4 regions of the Ruegeria sp. K3 genome follow, and region 4 is predicted to be linked to each of the others. Evidence: riboswitches for the same ligand, from Rfam matches in the RefSeq annotation. Region 4 holds a riboswitch; each other region holds the start of a gene.
The links. A riboswitch is a leader RNA that binds a small molecule or an ion and turns the genes downstream of it on or off. The one in region 4 is predicted to bind cobalamin.
Positions count from the first base shown of each region.

Region 1: another riboswitch for cobalamin. It lies ahead of ACR0MP_RS08685 (DUF1636 family protein); the one in region 4 lies ahead of ACR0MP_RS11300 (energy-coupling factor ABC transporter permease).
Region 2: another riboswitch for cobalamin. It lies ahead of ACR0MP_RS17465 (hypothetical protein); the one in region 4 lies ahead of ACR0MP_RS11300 (energy-coupling factor ABC transporter permease).
Region 3: another riboswitch for cobalamin. It lies ahead of ACR0MP_RS20790 (DUF1636 family protein); the one in region 4 lies ahead of ACR0MP_RS11300 (energy-coupling factor ABC transporter permease).

Region 1 is NZ_JBQFMM010000004.1:23,095-28,587, forward strand. Features, by position in the region: gene ACR0MP_RS08665 (ABC transporter substrate-binding protein) at 1-175, shown strand, start outside; gene ACR0MP_RS08670 (class I SAM-dependent methyltransferase) at 299-910, opposite strand; gene ACR0MP_RS08675 (glycosyltransferase family 2 protein) at 903-1,910, opposite strand; gene ACR0MP_RS08680 (NAD(P)-dependent oxidoreductase) at 2,025-3,011, opposite strand; cobalamin riboswitch at 3,117-3,323, shown strand; gene ACR0MP_RS08685 (DUF1636 family protein) at 3,409-3,789, shown strand; gene cobW (cobalamin biosynthesis protein CobW) at 3,786-4,841, shown strand; gene cobN (cobaltochelatase subunit CobN) at 4,847-5,493, shown strand, end outside.
Region 2 is NZ_JBQFMM010000010.1:136,713-142,205, reverse strand. Features, by position in the region: gene ACR0MP_RS17485 (bifunctional 2',3'-cyclic-nucleotide 2'-phosphodiesterase/3'-nucleotidase) at 1-15, shown strand, start outside; RNA gene ffs (signal recognition particle sRNA small type) at 54-152, shown strand; gene rsgA (ribosome small subunit-dependent GTPase A) at 312-1,340, shown strand; gene ACR0MP_RS17470 (alpha/beta fold hydrolase) at 1,377-2,234, opposite strand; cobalamin riboswitch at 2,356-2,576, shown strand; gene ACR0MP_RS17465 (hypothetical protein) at 2,668-3,075, shown strand; gene ACR0MP_RS17460 (phosphatase domain-containing protein) at 3,080-3,580, opposite strand; gene ACR0MP_RS17455 (DNA polymerase III subunit gamma/tau) at 3,753-5,493, shown strand, end outside.
Region 3 is NZ_JBQFMM010000016.1:25,990-31,482, forward strand. Features, by position in the region: gene ACR0MP_RS20770 (LysR substrate-binding domain-containing protein) at 1-30, shown strand, start outside; gene ACR0MP_RS20775 (FecCD family ABC transporter permease) at 85-1,098, opposite strand; gene ACR0MP_RS20780 (ABC transporter substrate-binding protein) at 1,100-2,047, opposite strand; gene ACR0MP_RS20785 (ABC transporter ATP-binding protein) at 2,066-2,851, opposite strand; gene ACR0MP_RS20790 (DUF1636 family protein) at 2,848-3,204, opposite strand; cobalamin riboswitch at 3,307-3,514, opposite strand; gene ACR0MP_RS20795 (catalase family protein) at 3,773-4,840, shown strand; gene ACR0MP_RS20800 (peroxidase family protein) at 4,859-5,493, shown strand, end outside.
Region 4 is NZ_JBQFMM010000005.1:186,111-191,603, reverse strand. Features, by position in the region: gene ACR0MP_RS11305 (transglutaminase-like cysteine peptidase) at 438-1,061, shown strand; gene ACR0MP_RS11300 (energy-coupling factor ABC transporter permease) at 1,167-1,850, opposite strand; cobalamin riboswitch at 1,927-2,139, opposite strand; gene ACR0MP_RS11295 (L,D-transpeptidase) at 2,355-3,017, shown strand; gene ACR0MP_RS11290 (hypothetical protein) at 3,059-3,331, opposite strand; gene ACR0MP_RS11285 (heavy metal translocating P-type ATPase) at 3,518-5,493, shown strand, end outside.

The DNA of each region.
Region 1 (5,493 bases), on a different contig from region 4:
GCACCTGACCACGCTGAATCCGGAATCAATGGCAGCACTGCCACTTCTGGACACGCAGGACTCCACGACCGAAAGCGCAGCGATAGCGCTGGACCCTGCGCTGTTGACGTTCCTCGATACGCTGAAGCGCAGAAAGTTCCTGTCTGCCTGGGAAAGTGCCGCTATTCAAAAATGATCGGACTTAGACAACAACCCTATCCGTCATCGCTGAACTTGTTGCTTAACACTGTTGACGCTGGAAGACATCAGCCAGCCCAGATTACGTCGCACGAATCTATAATCAGAAAATGATCTCGGCTCAAAGTTTCTCGACGGCCACTTGCGCCCCCATGATGGCCTTGAGCCGCAGCCCCGCAGAATGTGCCCCGAGGAATTCGTGGAACGCACGCATCACGTCATCTTTCCACCAACCGCGCCTGTGATAATCGTCAAGCATGATTACGCCGCCTTCGATCATCTTGGGCAGCAAAGCACTCAGATCCGTTTTTACGCCCTCGTAGGAATGGTCGCCGTCCAGATAGGCGAACCCGATGCTTTGATCTTCAAACAAACGCAGCGCTGGTCGCGAATAGTCGCGAATGATCGAAATTTGCCCCTTGGCAATCTCGGTGCTGTATTTGCCCGTCACTGCCTCGTAAATTCGATCCATATCCTTTTGCGTGCGCGCTCCGGCAAGCGAAGCACCGCCATCCGGGTCTTGCTGTACTTGCCAGGGATCGATGAGGCACAATTTCGAGGGCTGCAGCTCTTCCAGCAGAATCCGCGAAAACTCGCCCTTCCAAACGCCAATTTCAACGCTCAGCCGTCCATGCGGCATGGTCTTGAGCATTTCGCGCCGCAGGGAATCCTTCCGCTCGCGCTGCTCAGCTTGCTTCTTGCGGCGATCCTCAGCAGATACAGCTTCACCCATAGACGTCTTCTCCGGTAGAGGAATTTTGCAACGCTTCAACCAGATCAACCCAGTCCGGTCTGGCTCTCAATTCTTCGGCTTTCGACCTGTGCCACTCACATGCTTGGTGATGGAGGTCTGCCAATTGCGGATCTGCCATCATCTCAGATTTGATGTCGTGCATAGCCGGCATGTGTTCCAGAATTGAGCGATCCTCAACATCATTGTGGTTCATCATGAGCCAGTATTTGAGCCCTTGATCCTGCCCCACATGATTGGTGCGCCCACGGTCGCGCTTGACCAAAAAGCTATCAGTGCTGCGCACAGCATAATGATGAATGCGCGCGAATTCATGGCTGAAACCACGCCATGCTTTCCATTTCACTTGGTCTGCTGGGTACAGGTTCCCGCCCGAATCCCGCCACAACACGCCTTCGTATGGCGCGTCAGGGTTCGGTGCATCTTCTGGATTGATCCTGGGACGGTGGGCGCGAAAACGGCTGAATTTTCCGTTGTTGCGGAACAGCGTTTTGAACCCTTTGGTCCGGTGATGCGGATAGCCGTCTTCCGTGGCGGCCTGAAAGAAAGTCTCAGGTACGGGTCGATCAACGAAATCGTTCTGACCCGCGTTTCCGAACATGCGCCAGCAGATCGAGATCGCGTCCGCCACGCCGCTGGCCTCAACGAGGCTTCTTATATCACTATTGGGCAAACGGATATTGATATACTCGTCCACATCCAAACTGAGAATCCAATCCGATGACAGATAGCTTGGGTGATTCCGCGCAAGCGAAAATGCACGAACCTGCGGCGCGGCGCGCGGACCCAGCCTGTTTCGTTCGTGGTGAGCCCAGCCAAGCGCTTGCAACCGTTTGCCCATGGCATCGGTACCATCAGCGCAATCATTGGTATAAATCAGAATGTCATCAAAGCCGATTGCGTGGTTGTAGGCCACCCAATCGATCATGAAAGGCCCTTCGTTTTTCATCGTTGTTACGATGAGAAAGGTCTCATTGGTCATAAGTTGTTCTCTTGCCTGTGCCGGTGACGGATTCCTGTTGACCTATTTAGAATAGCCCCAGAATTTTGTCCAACCAGGTCGCCAGACAGCCGCAACGCTTGCCGATTATTTGATCTACCGATTCTGCGGGATCACCTCGTAACCCGGTTCTTCTGGCTCGTCGTCCAGCATCTCGGTTGGGAACCCTGGCGCCTGGATCTCCAGTCCGGTCGCGTCCTCTAGCCGCCTGATGATGTTCGGGGACAGTTCACGCTCACCATATCGCGCGATACCATCTTCGAAAATCTTGATCATCAATGGGTTTATCTCAAGGGGAACTCCGGCACGGTCGGCGACCTCCTGAAACAGACCGATATCTTTTTTCACCAGGTCCATGGTGAAGGAAATATCGCGCGAGCCGTTCAGGATGACCTGACTTTCGGTCTCGTGCACGAAGGATGTGCCTGACGATATCTTGATCGCTTCATAGGTGGTTCCAAGGTCCATACCGGCGGCCTTGGCTGTCACCAAAGCCTCGGCGCAGGTGATCAGGTTGGCGGTAGCCAGATAATTGGTCAACACCTTCAGAACAGAGGCCGAGCCCAGATCGCCCGTGTGCAAAATGCGCCGCCCCATGGTGGTCAGGAATGGCAGGATACGTTCAAAAGTCTCACGATCACAGCCTGCGAAGATCGAGATATTACCCGTCGCTGCCCGGTGACATCCGCCGGAAACCGGGCAATCCACTGCAGCCCCACCTCGTTCAATGACCATTGCGCCAAGGCGTTTGACTTCGGCTTCATCGGTGGTCGACATTTCCATCCAGATTTTGCCAGGGCCGACCTCTGGCAACATTTCCTGCATCACCGCATCCGAGGCCGCAGGAGAAGGCAAACAGGTTATAACAGCATCGCAATTGCGCATCAGTTGCGCCGGGCTTTTGGCGGCTTTGGCACCCTTGGCGACGAATTCGGTCACCAGATCCGGGTTCAGGTCATGAACCGTCAGATCGATACCGTTTCGTAGCAGCGATCCAGATAGCTTGCCCCCTACATTCCCCAGCCCGATAAACCCTACTTTCATGCGCGGTATCCTCCTGTTCGCATCTTGCTGCCATGCCAGCACGTCGTTGCAGAAGTATCATGCCGCCCAGCGACCCCGACAGGTCGCTTTTTATCCGCTTTTTCACGGATCGGCGCGACTCGCTTGACAAGCAACCCTGCCCTGCCGCATGTCCCTTTCGTTGGTGTCTGCGAGAGCAGATGAAAAGGGAATGCGTCAGCGGTTTTTGCCGTCAAACGCAGCCGCCCCCGCGACCGTGACCGGAGAGGGTGCCCAAAGCCACTGGCAGTATGGCCGGGAAGGCGGGACATCCGACAGAGGCCTCCTCTGACATCCGCAAGCCGGGAGACCTGCCAACGCCCGAAGATGAAACCGGACGGGGTGTTCCGGTGTGGGGCTGTGATCGGCCCGCATGAAACCCCGTCCCCCACGAAGAGGATTTGGGGGGATGAGAGACATGACCGAGACCGCACCGGTCGAACTGCTGGTTTGCACTACCTGCCGTCGCGGGCTGCCTGTCGAGGATGACGCCCAGCGCCCCGGCACGTTGCTGCACAAGGCGCTTGAACAGGCGGGCCTGCCCGAAGGCATTACCTTGAAAGCTGTGGAATGCCTGTCGAATTGCGATGAAGGCTGCTCGATCGTGCTACGCGGAGGACCGGATCGCTGGACTTTCGTGTATGAACATCTGAACGAGATCGACCATGTCGAAACCATCGTCGAAGGCGCAGCCAAATACCTCGCCACCGAGGACGGTTTGGTCAAATGGCGCGAACGTCCTGAACATTTCCGCAAAAACTGTGCGGCCCGCATTCCCCCGATTGGAGCCCTGAAATGAGCAATCTTGAGAAACTCCCCGTCACTGTGATCACCGGCTTTTTGGGCTCGGGCAAAACCACTTTGGTGCAACACCTGATGCAGAACCCGCAGGGCAAGCGTCTGGCGGTGGTCGTCAACGAATTCGGCGATGTCGGCGTCGATGGCGATATCCTGAAGTCCTGCGCCATTCCTGATTGCCCCGCAGAAAACATCATGGAACTGGCCAATGGTTGCATCTGCTGCACCGTGGCCGATGATTTCATCCCGACCATTGAAGCCCTGATGGCACTAGAGCCGCGCCCCGATCACATCCTGATCGAAACCTCCGGTCTTGCCCTGCCAAAACCCCTGCTGAAGGCGTTCGACTGGCCCGATATCCGCTCGAAAATCACCGTCGATGGCGTGATTGCTCTGGCCGATGCCGAGGCTGTGGCCGCTGGTCGGTTTGCACCGAATGTCGAGGCGGTGGATGCGCAACGCATGGCAGATGACTCGATTGATCATGAAACTCCCTTGTCCGAGGTGTTCGAGGACCAGATTTCCTGCGCCGACATCATTCTGCTGACCAAGCCCGATCTGGCTGGCCCGGAAGGCGTTGCGAAAGCGAAAGAGATCATCGCCGCCGAAGCGCCCCGCCCCCTACCCGTAGTCGAAGTGGCTGAGGGTGCCGTGGACGTCCGCGTCGTGCTGGGTCTAGAAGCCGCGGCCGAGGATGACATGGACGCGCGTCCCAGCCATCACGACGGCCATCACGATCACGAGCATGACGATTTCGAAAGCATCATCGTTGAACTGCCCGAGCAAACCGATCCGATTGATCTGGTCGCCAAGATTGAACGATTGGCCAACGAGTTGAATATCCTGCGCGTCAAAGGCTATGCCGCCGTTCAGGGCAAGCCCATGCGCCTACTGGTTCAGGCCGTCGGTGCGCGCGTGCGTCACCAATATGACCGCCCGTGGGAGCCCGGCGAAGACCGTCGCTCGCGCCTTGTGGTCATTGCCGAGCATGACGATATCAAAGAGGCCGAGATCCGGGATATCCTCGTGGGTGTAACCGAGGCTGCCGAGTAAGACCTATGCACGTCGTCTTCCGCGAAAGCCATGGGCTCGAAGAAACCGAGACCCCGACCGATCTGGGCCAAAGCCCGGCTGATCTGGTGGTGCTGTCCTTTTCCGACAGTGACCTTGGCGCTTTCGCGGCGGGATGGCATCGTGGAGGTGGGCCTGAAGGACGCATGCCAACGATGCGGCTGGCCAATCTGACGGCGCTGAAGCATCCCCTCTCAGTCGACACCTATGTCGAGCAGACACTGGAGGGCGCAAAGGGCATCCTGATCCGTCTGATCGGTGGAGTGCCCTATTGGGCCTACGGCTTGCAGCAGGTTCTGGCGCTGGCGCAGGCCAAAGGGATTGCACTGGCCGTACTGCCCGCAGACGGTCGCGAGGATACGCGGCTGGATGATTACTCTACCCTGCCTGTCTCGACCCTGCGGCGGCTGGCGCATCTGTGCGACACCGGCGGTGAGGTCGCGGCGCAGGCCGCTCTGGCGCAGATGGCACTGGCTGCGGGGTTGTATGCAGGTCCGGTCATGGGCGCCAAGACCATCCCCGAATGCGGTGCCTGGTGCCCAGATCACGGCGTGATCCCTGCAGAAAACGCTCTGCCCGGTGATGCGAAACGTATCATCGTAACCTTCTATCGTGCTTATCTGACCTCGGCGGA
Region 2 (5,493 bases), on a different contig from region 4:
CATCTGACCTTCTGACGGGTTGCCATTTTCAGGGGATGCACCTATATCGGCTTTGAGAGGTTGGCGCGGGCGAGCGCCTCGCCAACCTGGTCAGGTCCGGAAGGAAGCAGCCACAACGAGCCCCGCTTGGGTCGATGTCCAACCTCTCACTTAGAACCTATCAGCCGCAGGAGGGCGTTTATGATTGTAGCAAAAACCCTTCGGGCAGACCGGTTCTGATCCTTTCCGATCAACTGATTGCCTGAACACGTCGCCGGCGGATGCGCGATTGCCATTCGACTGGATTGCTGTTTCTGATCACAGGCAGACCAATGTTACTTTCCTTATCGGACCTCGGATGGTCCTCTCATTTCGCGGCTCAGCATACGGCTGATCCGTCACTTCTTCCGTATCGCATCTCGGCCGTACACCGGGATCGACTGATCGGGCTGCGCCCTGAAGGTGAATCGCCTTTGTTATCTCTGGATCAATCAACCGGCGCATATGCCGTTGGGGATTGGGTTCTGGCGGATGAAAACAAACGCATACGCCGAGTGATGGACCGGCGCAGCCTGCTGCAGCGCCGGGCCGCAGGTACAGGGGCAGCGGCGCAGCTGATTGCTGCAAATGTTGATGTGCTGTTCATCGTCAGTTCCTGCAACGCCGATTTCAATATGCCACGATTGGAGCGGTATCTTGCGCTGGCGCATCAGGCAGGCTGCTATCCGGTGGTCGTTCTGACCAAATCGGACATGTGCGATGATCCGAGCCTTTATGTAGATCAAGCCCAATCGCTCGCCCCGTTTCTGACGGTACTTGCGGTCAACGCGCTGGATCACGGCGATCTCGAACAAGTTCTGTCGTGGTGTCCGAAAGGACAAACCAGCGCCTTGCTTGGATCATCCGGCGTTGGGAAAACGACGCTCGCCAACGGGATGACGGGGCAGGATCAGGCCACCGCAGGTATTCGCGAAGACGATGCGCGCGGCAGGCACACAACAACTGCACGCGCCTTGCATCGCATGCGCAATGGCGGCTGGCTGATCGATACGCCCGGCATGCGCGCGTTGCGTCTGCTGGATGCGCAGGAGGGGTTGGATGAGGTATTTTCGGACATCTCAGACCTCAGCCTGGATTGCCGCTTCTCGGATTGTCAGCACGAGTCTGAGCCCGGATGTGCGGTGCAGGCGGCAATCGACGCTGGTACGCTTGATCCCGCGCGGCTGGACCGCTGGCGCAAGCTGCGGCGCGAAGACCAACACAATTCCGCTTCGGTGGCGCAGGCCCGCGCCCGTGACAAGGCTTTCGGCAAGATGGTGCGCAGCGTGATGCACGAGAAAAAATCCCGTAAAGGGCTATAACGAAGCTGGGCACCGACCTACCGGTGCCCAGCGCTATCAGGCGATCAGCCTAGGCCAGACTGCCGCATTCCGTCTTGCGAATGCACCGATATGGCCGATCTTGGACACTCCGAATTCGCTTGGTGCAAGCAGATGGCGCCCGGCTTTGGGTCCATAGAGATCGGCAAGACGCCAGACAGCATCCGGCGGCACCATTTCATCATCTGCGAAGGTAAACAGATCGACACGTTTGCCCAAGTCTTTCCAGCGGGCGGCGGGCAGTGTCGTGCCGATCTCTGGCACATAGCTTTTGGGGGCGGTGCACCATTTGCGCCATTGCCAATAGACTTGGGCAGGCAGGTCCGATCCAAACCCGACCAACCGCCCGGGCAGGTAGCCAAGCGCCTTGACCACCAGCGGCGCGTGACCATACCAGAACAACGCCGCCAAAGCGCGATAAGGCCAAGGGTGATCCGCCAGCGTTACCAGACCCGAACAGACACAGATCATCCTGTCAATCTGATCGATATCGGGTTGGATCGGGCCAAACATTCCGCCCAAGGAATGACCGATGCTCCATAGCTTGGCCTGCGGAAACCGTCGGCGCATCTCGGCCCGGGCGGCTGGAATGTCGATCAACGCCCAATCGGCCATGGTGACATTTGACCGCTTTTGCGAACCCACCAAAGAGTGACCAAAATCCCGGTAGTCATAGGTCAGGCAGGCCATGCCCTGTTCTTCGGCAAGCCATCGGGCGAAGTACTGATAGTAATCCCTCGGCACCCCAGTCGCACCGTTTATGACGACCACCTTTTCGGGGTCGGCAACCGGACGGTAAAGCCGCGCCGACAACATTGCCGGGTCGGACGGGATCTGAAAATCCTCGGTCACAACCGCCAGCTGCGTGTCCAACATGGTGCCCTCCAATACCGACTGAACTGATCAGTTCACCCGAAGCGCCTCAAGTCAAGGTTGACGTAGCTGGACCGTACGTCACTTGCCTGACGCAATCTTCTTGACTCGGGCACGGCGCAGCCGCTAGCCATGGCGCGATGGTTCTCGCGCCCAATCGGGCCGGGATGAAAAGGGAACACGGTGCGGTTCTGCCCGGATAAATCCGGAAAGAACCTAGTCCGAGACTGCCCCCGCAACTGTAAGCGGAGAGCAATGCCGAGATACCACTGGCCTTGAAGGCTGGGAAGGTCGGCAAAGCGATGACCCGCAAGTCAGGAGACCTGCCATCGGATGTAGAACCGAAACTCGGGCGGGGTGTCCGGGACGGGTTTGATCGTGCTCCGCAACGACCAACCTGTGCCACGCCCTCGCCTTGCGCGCGGAGGGCGCATTGATGATCTGGAAGACCAAAACACACGAATTCACGGCGACCGTGTGCCAACGTACTGGCGCACCCTGCCCCGCATTGGCGCAGATGGCGCGGGCTCTGACGCAGGCCATGTCGTCTGCACAGCCGATCACAAAACCTGAGTTCGAAATTGAAGGCAGCATAGACCTGTCGCACTGCCCAGAGGGGTGTACCGCCCGCTTTCGCGCCCAATGTGATCAGATCCGCGTATTCTGCGGCGCCGATCCTGAAACTGCGATCGACCGGCTTGATGACTACGCTGACATGATGTTCGGGACCGAGTTCAGCAGCCTGCCCTCTGACCTGCTGAGGAACCATCCGTGCGCCATGCTTGAGGCTTCGCTTCTGGTACCACATACCGGTGGCGAAATCTCGCCACATGTTGGTGTCTAGGCCGTCAAACGGCTTGAACACGGGCCGGTTCAACGGCCCAAAGCATCTGGGCATTTGTCTCGACTGCGCAAGGACGCACCGTACGCAATCGCTTCAATGCCGCCTCAGGCCGTTCACCGCATTCAACCATCAGACGCAGAACCACCATCCCGGATCGGCCACAGCCACCACGGCAATGCACTAGCACACGGCCACCACCTGACAACGCCTGACGGGCAGTCGCGCCAACGCGGGGCCAGCGCTCCACAATCTCCTTGGGTGGCGTGCCAAAATCTTCGATCGGCAAATGCACCCATCTGCTGGCACGCCCCTGAATATCAGCGCCAAAATTCCGCGCACCATCCTGAATCATCTCAACCTCAGTCGTCATCGAGATCACAAGCCCGGGCTTCCAGTCTGCGATAAGATCAAGGTCTTCTGCATACGTTCCTCCACGCCCAGGCATCGAGGACAAGGCCAAGGTGCCTCCGCCGACCTGCAACGCATAAACCACCAGTTGCGACATAATCTCCCCCCAAACAAACTTCACCCAACAACATACTGGTCCAGTAAATAGAATAGAGTGGATTTTAGCCGCATACCCACGCATTCCAAAATGAAAATCGTCCCGGCTGGCTGTGGACGCGGGCGGCGGGGGCCTCTACGCTGCGGCGTAACGCGAATCCGACAGAGCAGACATGACCGAGACGCCCAGCCCCGCCTACCAGGTTCTTGCCCGCAAATACCGCCCCGAAACCTTTGCCGATCTGGTCGGTCAGGACGCCATGGTGCGCACTCTAAAAAACGCCTTCGAGGCGGACCGGATCGCGCAGGCCTTCATCATGACCGGCATCCGCGGTACCGGCAAGACGACGACCGCTCGGATCATAGCCAAGGGTATGAACTGCATCGGTCCCGATGGCAGCGGCGGCCCTACCACCGAACCCTGCGGTCAATGTGAACACTGCGTAGCCATCATGGAGGGCCGCCATGTCGATGTGATGGAGATGGACGCCGCCAGCCGCACCGGTGTCAATGACATCCGCGAGATCATCGACAGCGTACGCTATCGCGCTGCATCCGCGCGCTACAAGATCTATATCATCGACGAGGTTCACATGCTATCGACCAGCGCTTTCAACGCGCTGCTCAAGACGCTGGAAGAACCCCCCGAACACGTGAAGTTCATCTTTGCCACCACCGAGATTCGCAAGGTCCCGGTGACCGTCCTGTCCCGTTGCCAGCGCTTTGATCTGCGCCGGATCGAGCCGGAGGATATGATCGGACTGCTGCGCAAGATTGCAGATGCCGAAGGGGCACAGATTGCCGAGGATGCGTTGTCGCTGATCACCCGGGCCGCCGAGGGATCGGCGCGGGATGCGACCTCGCTGCTTGATCAGGCGATCTCGCACGGGGCCGGTGAAACCAGCGCGGATCAGGTGCGCGCGATGCTGGGGCTGGCCGATCGGGGCCGGGTGCTGGATCTGATGGATATGATCCTGCGCGGCGATGCTGCAGGCGCGTTGACCGAGCTGAGCGGGCAATATGCCGAAGGGGCTGATCCACTCGCCGTCTTACGCGATCTGGCTGAAATCACGCATTGGGTTTCGGTGGTCAAGATCACACCGGATGCCGCCGAAGATCCCACCGTTTCCCCCGACGAACGCGCCCGAGGTCAACAAATGGCCGAGGCTCTGCCCATGCGAGTCCTTACACGCATGTGGCAAATGCTGCTGAAAGCGCTCGAGGAAGTTTCCGCCGCACCCAACGCAATGATGGCTGCGGAAATGGCCGTGATCCGCCTGACCCATGTGGCCGACTTGCCTAGCCCGGAGGAGCTGATCAAGCGTCTGCAGGATTCACCCCCGCTGCCCAATGGTGGCCCCGACAAGGGAATCGGTGCGCCGGGACATGCTCCTGCCGCGCCGCAGGCTGCGGCCCGACCGGCCTATGCCACATCGGGAATCGGCGGCAACGCCGGCGGGCCAACGGCCGCGCCAGCCCAAGATGTGCAGGCAGCGCTGGCACGCTATCCAACATTTGAACATGTGGTCGAACTGATCCGAGCCAACCGGGACGTGAAGTTGTTGGTCGAGGTCGAAAACGGCGTGCGTCTGGTATCCTACCAACCGGGCAGGATCGAGTTTGCCCCAACCGACAACGCCCCGATCGACCTGTCACAACGATTGGGCGCGTCGCTGCAGCGTTGGACAGGCAACCGGTGGGCCGTTTCTATTGTCGCTGAGGGCAACGCACCGACCATTGCCGAGGTACGGGACGCTGCAGACTTGGCCCTGAAAGCCGAGGCTGAACAGCATCCTCTGGTGCAAGCAGTGCTGACTCATTTCCCGAAAGCGCGGATCAAGAGCATCGAAACCGCAAAACAACGCGCCGCTCAAGTCGAAACCGAAGCCCTGCCCGAGGTCGAAGACGAATGGG
Region 3 (5,493 bases), on a different contig from region 4:
CTCGGCCAAGCGGCTGACGGAAAGGTTTAAACTCGGCTCAGACCTGATCAGGACGAAATATCTTGGGAGCGAAGATCGAGGGCCTTACCGTTGATTTCTCGCTGTCCTGAATAAAAGCAAGAACACAAACACCGATCCGATTGAAGTTGTGACGATCCCCACCGGCAATTCCTGCGGAGCCAGCAGAAGCCTGCTGAGAATGTCAGAGCCGGTCAACAAGGCAGCACCAACCATAGCGGCGGTAGGTAGAAGGTTTTTGTGCAGGGGACCTGCGATCCCGCGTGCAATATGCGGCACCATCAGACCGACAAAACCAATCACTCCGGCTACGGAAACAAACACGGCCGTTGCCAAAGCTGCGGTGAAAAACATGCTGAACCGCAGACCCCGAACCGGCACACCCAGAGTTGCGGCAGTCAAATCCCCGGTCAGCAGCGCATCCAACCAGCGGCTGCGATAAAGCGAATAGCTCAGGATCAGCAGCAGACCGATGCACACCAGCGGGAACGTCTCCCAACGGGCCAGGCCCAGCCCCCCCAGCATCCAGAAGATGACAGAATGGGCGGCGCGGCTATCACCGGCGAAGATCAGATAGTTGGTGATGGCCGAAAACAAAAATGACACAGCCAGACCCGCAAGGATCAGCTTTTCCGGTGCGCTGGTGCGAAGCCCATGAACCAGCGCCAGCACGATGCCCGACGCCACAAGACCGCCGCAAAAGGCCGCCAGAGGCAGAGTCCAGAAACCCAGAATATCTCCGGTCACGGTAATTACAAACACCGCCCCCGCTGCCGCGCCCGAGGACAGGCCGAACAGAAATGGATCGGCAAGGTCATTACGTGTGGTCGTTTGCAGCACCACGCCAACGATGCCCAGCCCGGCACCGATCACGGCTGCTAACAACGCGCGGGGCAATCGCAGGTCGAATACGATCCTATGCAGCGGCGACATCTCTCCGTCCTGCAACCCGGTACCGCGCAAGATCGCGGTGAAGGTCTCGGACAAAGGTATCGAGGTTGTGCCGTAGATTGTGGAAATCAGCAAAAGGGCGGCCAGAACGACCGCCCCCAGCAACAACGTCAGGCCCAATCCGCCCATATCAGCTCTGACCCGGATGCATCGCGCGCGCCATCTTCGAGATCGCTTCGATATTTGCCGGTCCGGGCGTCAGCTCTTCGTAGCGCAATCCGATCCAGCGTTCGTTCTTGACGGCATCAGTCTGCGACATGACGGGATGTTCCTGCAGGAACTTGAAGGTGTCCTCGGCGCCATTGCCGGTCTGATAATCCAACAAAACCAGGAATTCCGGGTTCGATGCGGCAACGGCCTCCCACGAAGTGCGGCCCCAGCTCGTGTCCATGTCATGAGTGACGTTTTCACCACCAGCGGCTGTGATCATCGCATCGGGAATCGCGAATTTACCGGCGGTAAACGGAGCATCTGCAGGACCATCCAGAAGAAAGACGCGGGGCTTGGGCAGTTCAGCAGTCTTGGCATCGATCGCTGCCAGCTGCTCTTTCCAGCCCGAGACCAGAGCCTCGGCCTTGTCTTCGACTTGCATCACCTTGCCCAAGCGCAACACATCGCCAAACAGAAGATCCATGCTGGCTTCGGGGCGATCCTTGTCCAGATGGACACAGCTTTCCGTTAGAACCAAGGTCTTGATTCCGAACGGTTCCAATGTATCTGGGGTCACATCACCACCCGGCTTCATGCCATAGTACCAACCTGCAAAGAACAGGTCGGGTTCAACCGCCACCAGGTTTTCGACGGTCGGATATTTCGGCGCAAGCTCGGGGATGTCGCCGCGCAGAGCATCAAAATCAGGGCTGGTCTTGTACCAGCCGGTGATGCCGGTCAGGCCGACGATCTTGTCCTGCAGACCCAATGCAAAGGCCATATCGGTCATGTTCATGTCATGCACAACCAGGCGCTCGGGCGCGGTATCAAAAACCAGTGGTTCGCCGCAGTTGTCTACGGTGACTTCTTGCGCAGCAGCACCGCTTGCCATGGCGGTGGCAAACGCCACGGGCCAGATGTATTTCATCTCAGTGTGTTCCTTCGACTAAGTTGAGACTGTGGTTCTTCGAATATCAAGCGCCGGGATCACGCGGCCTTCGTGGAGAAAGCAGAGGAAATCAACGCCAAAAGTTTCGCGGACTCTTTCGGGTGTCAGCACCTTGTCCACCGACCCAAACTCGATCATACGGGTCGATTTCATCAGCGCCACGTGTGTGGCGAATTCGGGGATCATGACCAGATCGTGTACAATCATGACCACGGTGATCCCAAGCTCGGCGACCAAAGACAGCATCCGCCCTTTTGCATCAGGATCCAGATGGTTGGTCGGTTCGTCCAGAAACAGCAACGAAGGGTTCTGCGCCAAAGCACGCGCGATATGGGCACGCTGACGTTCGCCTCCGGACAGTTGGGCCATGCGCTTGTCCGCGAGATTGGCGAGACCGGTCAGGTCTAAAATCCGGTCCAGCTCTTGCGCGTGGCCTTCGGTAGAGCGGTCCGCACGGATGGGTATTTGCCCCAGCGCAACATAATCGCGTAACGCCAAGCGTCCATCGGGCAGTTCCTGCTGACCTACCACTGCGATCATGCGCGCACGCTTTTTGGCGGAGAGCTGTTTCAGACTGCGTCCTTTGATCCGAACATCGCCAAGTGCCAGCGGCTCAGCGCCGCACAACAGATTGAGAAGCGTCGTTTTCCCCGCCCCGTTCGGGCCGGCGATGGCTAGAATGGAACCCTCGTCCAACTCGAACGAGACGCCCTGCAACAGGACATCTCCGTTAAGGGCATAATACTCAAGGTTTTCGGCAATCAGAAAGGGTCGCAACGTCATTGCGATGCCCCCTGTTCGATCCGCGGCATGCGCGAGAGGGTTTTATTGAACAACGCCTGCGGGCGATCAGTGGCATTTGTCCAGCCATCCGGGCTTTCACGATACTGCGCTGCAAACTCAGCCAGCGCCTGCACCTCATCCGCGGTCTGAATGCCACCAAAAAGGTATTGCGCCTTTCCTACGGCCTGGAACCCAACCGTTCTGGGACTATCGCAGCCTGCCATGCAAGACGACGCGCGGATCGCAAAACTGCGATGTAATTTCCCGGTCAACGCATCGCAAATTTCATCAAGGGGCAGCCCTTCAGTGCAGCTTTCGCAGACTAGAATGAAATGATCAGGCGTATCTGGCATGGTCCACTCCACTTGTTTCCAAGCGCATGCGGAAGCTGCCGACAATGTAAACACGCGATTGACGCGCCATCAAAGCCTCCTTCCAGGACGCCCCGCCCCGGGTTGGTTAAACATCTGATGGCAGGTCTCCTGACTTGCGGGTCCGCGCTCGGCCAACCTTCCCGACCCTGTGGACCAGTGGCTGTTTGGCCTTGCTCACCGCTTACAGTTGCGGGGGCAGTTACGGAATTGGCACCTTTTGGCAAACCTCACCGTATTCCCTTTTCATCCCGCGGCAACACCACCGGGAACCATCAATCGATTGAGTGCCCGAGAACACCGGACACGTCAATGATAAAGTCGAAGGCACCCAACTCTGGTCGAGGATCGAGCGCGGGCAACCACGTGTCCGTAGCACCAACCGAATGGGTTGGGCTGCGCGCCGAATTTGTCTGGCCACGGCTGTCCATAGTTGGTGTGTTTGGAAATTAGACAATCTGAGGTAAGCTGAACAAATTTAGAGGTTTAGCTTTGTCAGCGCCTTACCCCTGTTTGATCATTGCCTGGGTTTATCCAAGGAGACGGTTCTTTGACGCATGTTTCGCAAAACGCATTGCCGCCGGATATTGTTGATGATGTCATTGACCACAATCTCGAGGCCGTTGCACGGTGGAAAGGCCATCGCTTAAGGGCTCAGCATGGGCGCAGTCACGGGTGCGTGGCTGCAACATTCACTGTCAGAAACGATCTACCAGAACAGTTCCGTCACGGCCTGTTTGAACAGCCCGCTGCCTATTCAGCCGCACTTCGCTTTTCCAACGGCGCGCATCTGGATGACCGGAAATCGGATGCCCACGGGATGGCGATCAAGCTTTTTGACGTGCCAGGCCCCAAGCTGATCGACGCCGAGGCACTTGCGCATCTGGGGACCACACAACTCAGCGACGAGTTCGATTTCGTATTGGTCGATCAGGATGTGTTTCCCAGCTACGTCCCCGATGAATATGAGCGATTGGGCAGGCTTGTCGCCACATTACAAGCGGTCCAGCACGCGATCAAAGGGCGACGAAAATGGAGCCTTAGGTTGATCACCAAAGGGCTGCGCGCAGGATTTCGCGCCTTCCTCACTCGTGAAGGCAAGCGTCAGTTTCGCGTCGCGAGTGATTTTGCCTCGAACTATATGCACTCGCCTTTTGAGGTCCATTTCTGGTCGACAACACCGTATCGGCTGGGCCCCGATCTAACGGTCAGATACTTGGCCCGCAGCGCGAAACCAAAAATTCCGGCACATCCGGTAGACGACCCAGATGGGATCGGGCAGTGTTTGCGGCAAGACGTGGCCGATGGAGATAATCACTTCGAGCTGTGTGTGATTGAGCCCCCGCGCCCGGCCGACGAATTCGATGTGCTCGACAATCGCATCCGGTGGGCATGCGACCCGCAACCAGATGCACCTCTTGATCCGTACCATCATACCGTCACGCCCGTGGCGGATATCACGATTCCCAAAGGTGCAGAATTTGATCCGCAGAATGGAGACGCGATGAGCTTCGCGCCCTGGCGTGTCACGGCAGATCACGAACCTTTAGGACCGATTAATGCGATCCGGCTCAGAACCTATCTGAGCTTGGCCCGCGCCCGGTTCCCGAATCGATGACCAAACGGAGATGTATTGATGCTGGACGTTGATGATCTGATCAAACTCGGATTCAAGATCTCCCCACCCGTTACGAGCTATTTAGCCGCGATCAGGCTTGCAAACGCCGCGAAGATCCACCGACCGCGGCCCTATACGATGGGCGCAGACTACACGACATGGCCCGGCGTGTTTTCCCATCGCTGGATCGGTCGGCATACAACGCCAGAAGACCTCTCACCCGTCCTGCCGTCGGAAAGCGAAGTTGCTGATCTCTTTCGCCGACGGACACAAATGGATGGCAGCCCGCTTACCTTGATGTGCCCGCAAGGATCGACACTTTTGTTTATCTCGGCCGCACAATGGTTTACCGACAGTTTCCTGCGCACCTTTGGGGCGAAAGGACCGGTTGATCAGACGGATTCGAACCACGAGGTCGATCTGTGCCAAATCTACGGGCTGAACGATTTTCAGACCGACATGCTGCGCGAACGCGATCCCGATACCAATGAATTAACCCACCGGTTGGCCTTTCGTCTGGATACACAAGGCGAGATGTGGGCCCCGAAGCTGTTTCAAAAGAACCAATCCGGTGGTGTTAAGCTTGCGCCCCCCTTTGATGGCAGTCTTGCCACTGGCGAGAATTACGGAAAGCCCCTGCACGATCCATGCAA
Region 4 (5,493 bases):
AGGACTGAGTGTAGCGACGAAGTCATTGTTTTAGAATTTCCAATCAAAACCTGCACACCTTGGTAAGGGGAAATCTGCAATTGCCAGTTACATCTGGCCGCATGAAACATATAATCGCAGATACACTGTTAGGGTGCGCCCCGGCGAACGGTTGATACCCATGTCATTGCACAAAGATGTTCGGCTTGACGCGTCATCCAAATCCGTCCCAAACCTCAAGCGTTTCTAACCCAGAACTACTAGCCGGCTTTCTTCTATGCTGCTGCAAGAATCTCAATTAAGCTCACGCACACAATCACGACTAATAACTGCGCGCTCGCGAACTTTGCTGCTCTGCATTTTAAATTGAATAAGCTGTTGTAATGCGTCGATGAACATAAAAGATTGAAATAGAGTTCTCTTGGCTCGGTAGCTTCAGATACCCAGGAGAAACGAGTATGGGGAAAGCAGATATGACAAAACCTACTTCCGCTCAGAAAAAACTTTCGGAACGGTTACCAGTTTATCTATCGTTGGCCTGTATCATATGCAGCTACCTTGTCTCCGCCGCTTCATTGCAAGCTTCTGAGCTTCCCTGGATCAAACTAGATAGAGAGGTTCAGGCGCCATCGGGCGCCAAATCACTCTGCAAAGATTATTCGTGGGCGTGCGCGAATACTCGTACTTCTGGTCTGCCAGAAGCGCAGGAGAAACAGATCGTTAAAGCGATTAACTTGCGCGTCAATCGGAGGATCCGCGCCGTTTCGGATCAAAACCAATACGGGACAAAGGAATACTGGACGCTACCAATGCAGGGGTCAGGGGATTGCGAAGATTTCGCTTTGCAAAAGAAGTTTGAACTAATGCAGAACGGCTTGGATCCTACGAAGCTACTTATTGCAACTGTCTTAGACACCAATCGCAGTGGCCATGCAGTTTTGGTTTATCGCTCGAGTGAAGGCGATTTGATTCTGGACAATGTCACTAACAGGATCAAATCGTGGAAGGAAACGAGGTATCTTTTCCTACGAATACAGGACCCAAATCACCCTGATCGTTGGGTACAGGTTTCTAGCGGCTAAAAACAATGTGGCGCGCCCTCGAGACGCGCCACAATAAAATTTTGGTCCTGCGGCTACTGGTTGTTTCGCGGCAACCCAAGTTTAGGACACCGCTTCAAACTTTGGTCAAGCTTTCGCAGCGTTGTACAAACGCGGAGTCACCAGACCTGTACTGTTCAAACCGCGCATCGCCTTGGCTGCCGCAAGCACTGCCAGATCAGCAATCGGCTCAATGACAATTACCAGCATATAAGCACCGCCAAAGGACAGAACCGACGCCATGGTTTCTGCGCCGAAACCCTGGCCGTAGAAGGCCCAGAACCCAACCCATGCGACTACTCCTCCCTGATACGTCGCACTTAGGGCAAGAGCTTGGCCATATTTGAGGTCAACATATGCTGTGCCGGGTGCGATGATGCGGCTGGCCAGTGCTTGTAGCGCAAATAGCGGCACCAGCAGAGTGGTCAGGTTGATGAAGTACTGCGGAAGATCGAACGGGGCAAAAAACACACCCTGAATCAGGAGACCAGCTGCCAATCCAAAAGCCGCGGGTGCAGCACCGAGAAGCAGAAACAGCGTCGACCCCAGGATGAAGTGGACTTCAGAGACACCAACCGGGAAATGCGGCAGGACTTCGAAGAAAAGGAAAACCCCAACGGTGGCGAGCACCGAGCGCATAACAAAAGATGCAGGTCCATTCGCTCGCAATGTGGAAAACGTTTCTTTCGCTGCGTAAGTAGCCGCACCTGCGGCGGTAACATAGGAAAGCGCGATTTTGGCACCATTCACGATGCCCGGTTCGATATGCATGTTCTTTCTCCCTACCGCCTCACCCGGCGGCTTGTCAGGTTGAATCGACCGTAAGGCCGACAGGTTCAGTCTGGGCATAGCCCGGCGCTTTACGGCAGGTCTCCTGACTCGCGGGTGCTCGCTCCGCCAACCTTCCCGGTTCCATTACGAACCAGTGGTGTCTTGGCATCGCTCTCCGCTCACAGTTGCGGGGGCAGTTACGGAATTGGCGCCATTGAAAACACCGAACCGTATTCCCTTTTAATCCTTTTGGCTTCCGCCATCAGGAACCGAAAACAAATCACCGCTACAATGGCGGCTTCGCCTGTGTCAATTGTCTTTGCGACCTATTCCAATGTAAACTCGACCGAAGCAGGATTCACGCAACCGGTCACGTGATCAACTGGGTAATCCAAGCGTTACCTGAAACCTCTTGAAGCTCTAGCTGCTAGAGGCTTTAAGATTCGAATTAATTCGCGATAGTGCGATCCAAATACGTTAAACTTGTGAACCAGGACGAGACCTATGCTTACAAGGCGCCATTTCATTCAATCCACCACAGCGCTGTTCTCGGCGTCTGCGGCCAGTCCATTGATCGCCAAAACCTGGCCAACCGTATCGCAGAAGACCTATTGGGACAGTCAGGTCACGCCAATTGGTTACGATCCAATGACCTCAAATCCGTGGGGTGTTCATGACCGTTTTTTACCAAGACGCGTCGCGGCAAATGATGGTTTGGTTCCAGGTGACATCCATGTGGATGCCGTCGCGCGCTATCTCTACCATATCGAAGAAGGCGGGACCGCAATGCGCTATGGCGTAGCGATCGCGCGCGGGAACCTTTACGAGCCCGGCACCTATGTTATCCGCCGAAAGGTCGAATGGCCACACTGGACACCAACCGCTTCAATGATCGAGCGCAACCCCGAATACGCGGAATTCCGGAATGGCATGGAGCCCGGGCCGAATAATGCTCTCGGCTCTCGTGCCCTTTATCTATACGTTGGAGACCGAGACACATATCTCAGAATTCACGGCACGCCTGAGCCAAGAAGCATCGGCGGTCGCGCAAGTTCCGGATGTGTGAGAATGATCATGGCCCATATCAATGACCTCTACCCAAACGTGAAAACCGGCTCGACCGCTTTCCTATACTCTGCCGAAGATAGCGTCACAGCCCGCTCATGAATATTGGGCAGCGTACATGGACGTCGCTGCCCTCATTTCGATCAGGCGTCGCGCGCAATGCAGATCGGAGCGCCATTCGTCGCGCGCAATGGTACCAATGTCGTCTCGACGGGTCCGCTGTGCTCATACCAAAAGCAATTGTCTTCGGGCAGGAGGCGCGCTGTGGTCAAATCCTGCGCCGGCCCTGCCAGCGCTACGACCGAATCTGGCACGTTGCCTGGTTCAAGTGCTTTGCTTTTGGCCCCGGTGAACTGGGCTGAGCAACCAGCCGTAATCGAGACTAACGTGATGGTAATTGCGATCCGTTTCTGCATTGATCTGTTCCAAATTTTTTGCGTCATCTGCAATTAGATTGCATCCACACGGCCGGCCCGCAAGACGAAATGAACTAACAATATCGCAGGCAAAGAACCCGGATAAAAAGAATACAAAAGGTATTGAAGCTCTAGTTACTGTAGGAACTATTTACAAAGGACCATAGAGATTCTTGAGGTCCAATCATGTCATCCGATACCCATAGCCACGACCATGGCCACGAAAACAAACATGGTCACCACGCATGCGGTAGCGGCGGGTGTGGCGACATCGCCCCCGCCGGTCCAATTCCTGAAGGTGGTAGAAGCTTTCAGGTCTCTGGCCTTGATTGCGCCGAAGAGGTGGCGATCCTGAACCGTGTCGTCGGCCCGAAAGCAGGTGGCGAAGAGCATCTTGCATTTGATGTGATCAACGGTCGGATGACGCTTCTTGAAAGTGCTTCCAAGTTATCTGACGAAGATGTCATGCTGCTGGTTGCGAGTACTGGTATGACCGCCAAACCATGGGATGACGGAAATGCCGCCCAGGACCAGGCGGCGCATATTGCACGTCAGCGGCGGTTCACCACTCTTAGCGGAGGGTTTTGGGCAGCAGGTTTTGGCTGGCACATTTTCGAAACCGGCATGGGCGGTGCGCTCGGGCTGTTCTCGGGACATGGTGAGGTTCCGATGCCTTTGCCCGAGGCAGCTTTGTTCGCAGTCGCGATCTTGTTTGGCGTCTGGCTGGTGTCCCCTAAGGCCTGGTCTTCGGCGCGTCGACTTTCGCCTGATATGAACCTTTTGATGGTTGTTGCCGTCGCCGGTGCCATCGCTCTGGGTGAGTTTTTTGAAGCGGCAACTGTAGCATTTTTCTTTTCGCTCTCTCTTTATCTGGAAAGCTGGAGTGTCGGACGTGCTCGGAACGCGGTGTCCGCGCTGCTTGATCTGGCCCCCCCGACGGTTCGGCTGGTTCGTGCTGACGGTTCTGAGGCAACGGTCCCGGCGGCGGATGTCTTTGTCGGTGACAGCTTCATCGTTCGAGGTGGGGATCGCATTCCACTTGACAGAGAAGTCATCGAAGGGGCCGGTGCCGTTGACCAGGCTCCAATCACGGGTGAAAGCGCGCTGATTCCCAAAGAGCTGGGTGATGAGGTCTATGCCGGCACAATCAATGGTGAAGGCACCCTCAAAATACGTGCGACGAAAACAGCGTCAGACACCGTGCTTGCCAAGATCATCCGGATGGTCGGTGATGCTCATGCGCGCCGCGCGCCGGTTGAGCAGTGGGTTACAAAATTTGCGCGGATCTATACGCCCATCGTTATGGTCGTCGCAGTGGCCATCGCCCTGATCCCGCCGCTTGCATTTGGCGCATCGTGGGGCTTCTGGTTTTACAATGCGCTTGTTCTGCTGGTTATCGCCTGCCCCTGTGCGCTCGTAATTTCCACACCGGTTTCAATCGTTGCGGCTTTGACCGCTTCGGCCCGGGCTGGGGTTCTGATTAAGGGCGGCGCATATATCGAGGCCCCCGGGCGTACCACCGCACTGGCCATGGACAAGACAGGCACGATCACCATGGGTGAGCCTGAAGTGGCCAATGTCTATCCGCTGGGCGCCGCATCCGAGCAGGAGCTGTTGGCGAGCGCTGCCAGCCTTGAGGTTCGGTCTTCACACCCGCTGGCCCGCGCCATTTTGACCAAGGCAGAACAGACCGACATTTCGATATCGGCGGCTGAAGACATCCGAACCGTTCCCGGTCGTGGTCTGGAAGGCCGTACCGAGCGTGGAGATATCTGGCTTGGCTCTGACCGCTTCGCTGTCGAGAAAGGCTTTGGCGCGTCCATCCCTGCCGAGTTGCGCAACCAAATCGAGAGCGCGGGAAGCACACTTGTTGTTGTCGGGGATGAGAACGGGTTAACCGGTTTGCTTGAGCTGCGGGACCGCATTCGACCCGAAGCCCGAAGCATCGTAGCCCAGCTTCATGCGCAGGGCGTGAAGTCAATCATCATGCTGACTGGTGACAACGAACAAACAGCGAGAGCGGTAGCAGCCGAAGTCGGCATCGACGAAGTCCGGGCCCAACTTCTGCCGGAGGACAAAGTCGCTGCGATTGAGGAACTGGCAGAACAGCACGAGATGGTTGCGATGATCGGCGATGGCGTCAACGACGCGCCTGCGATGGC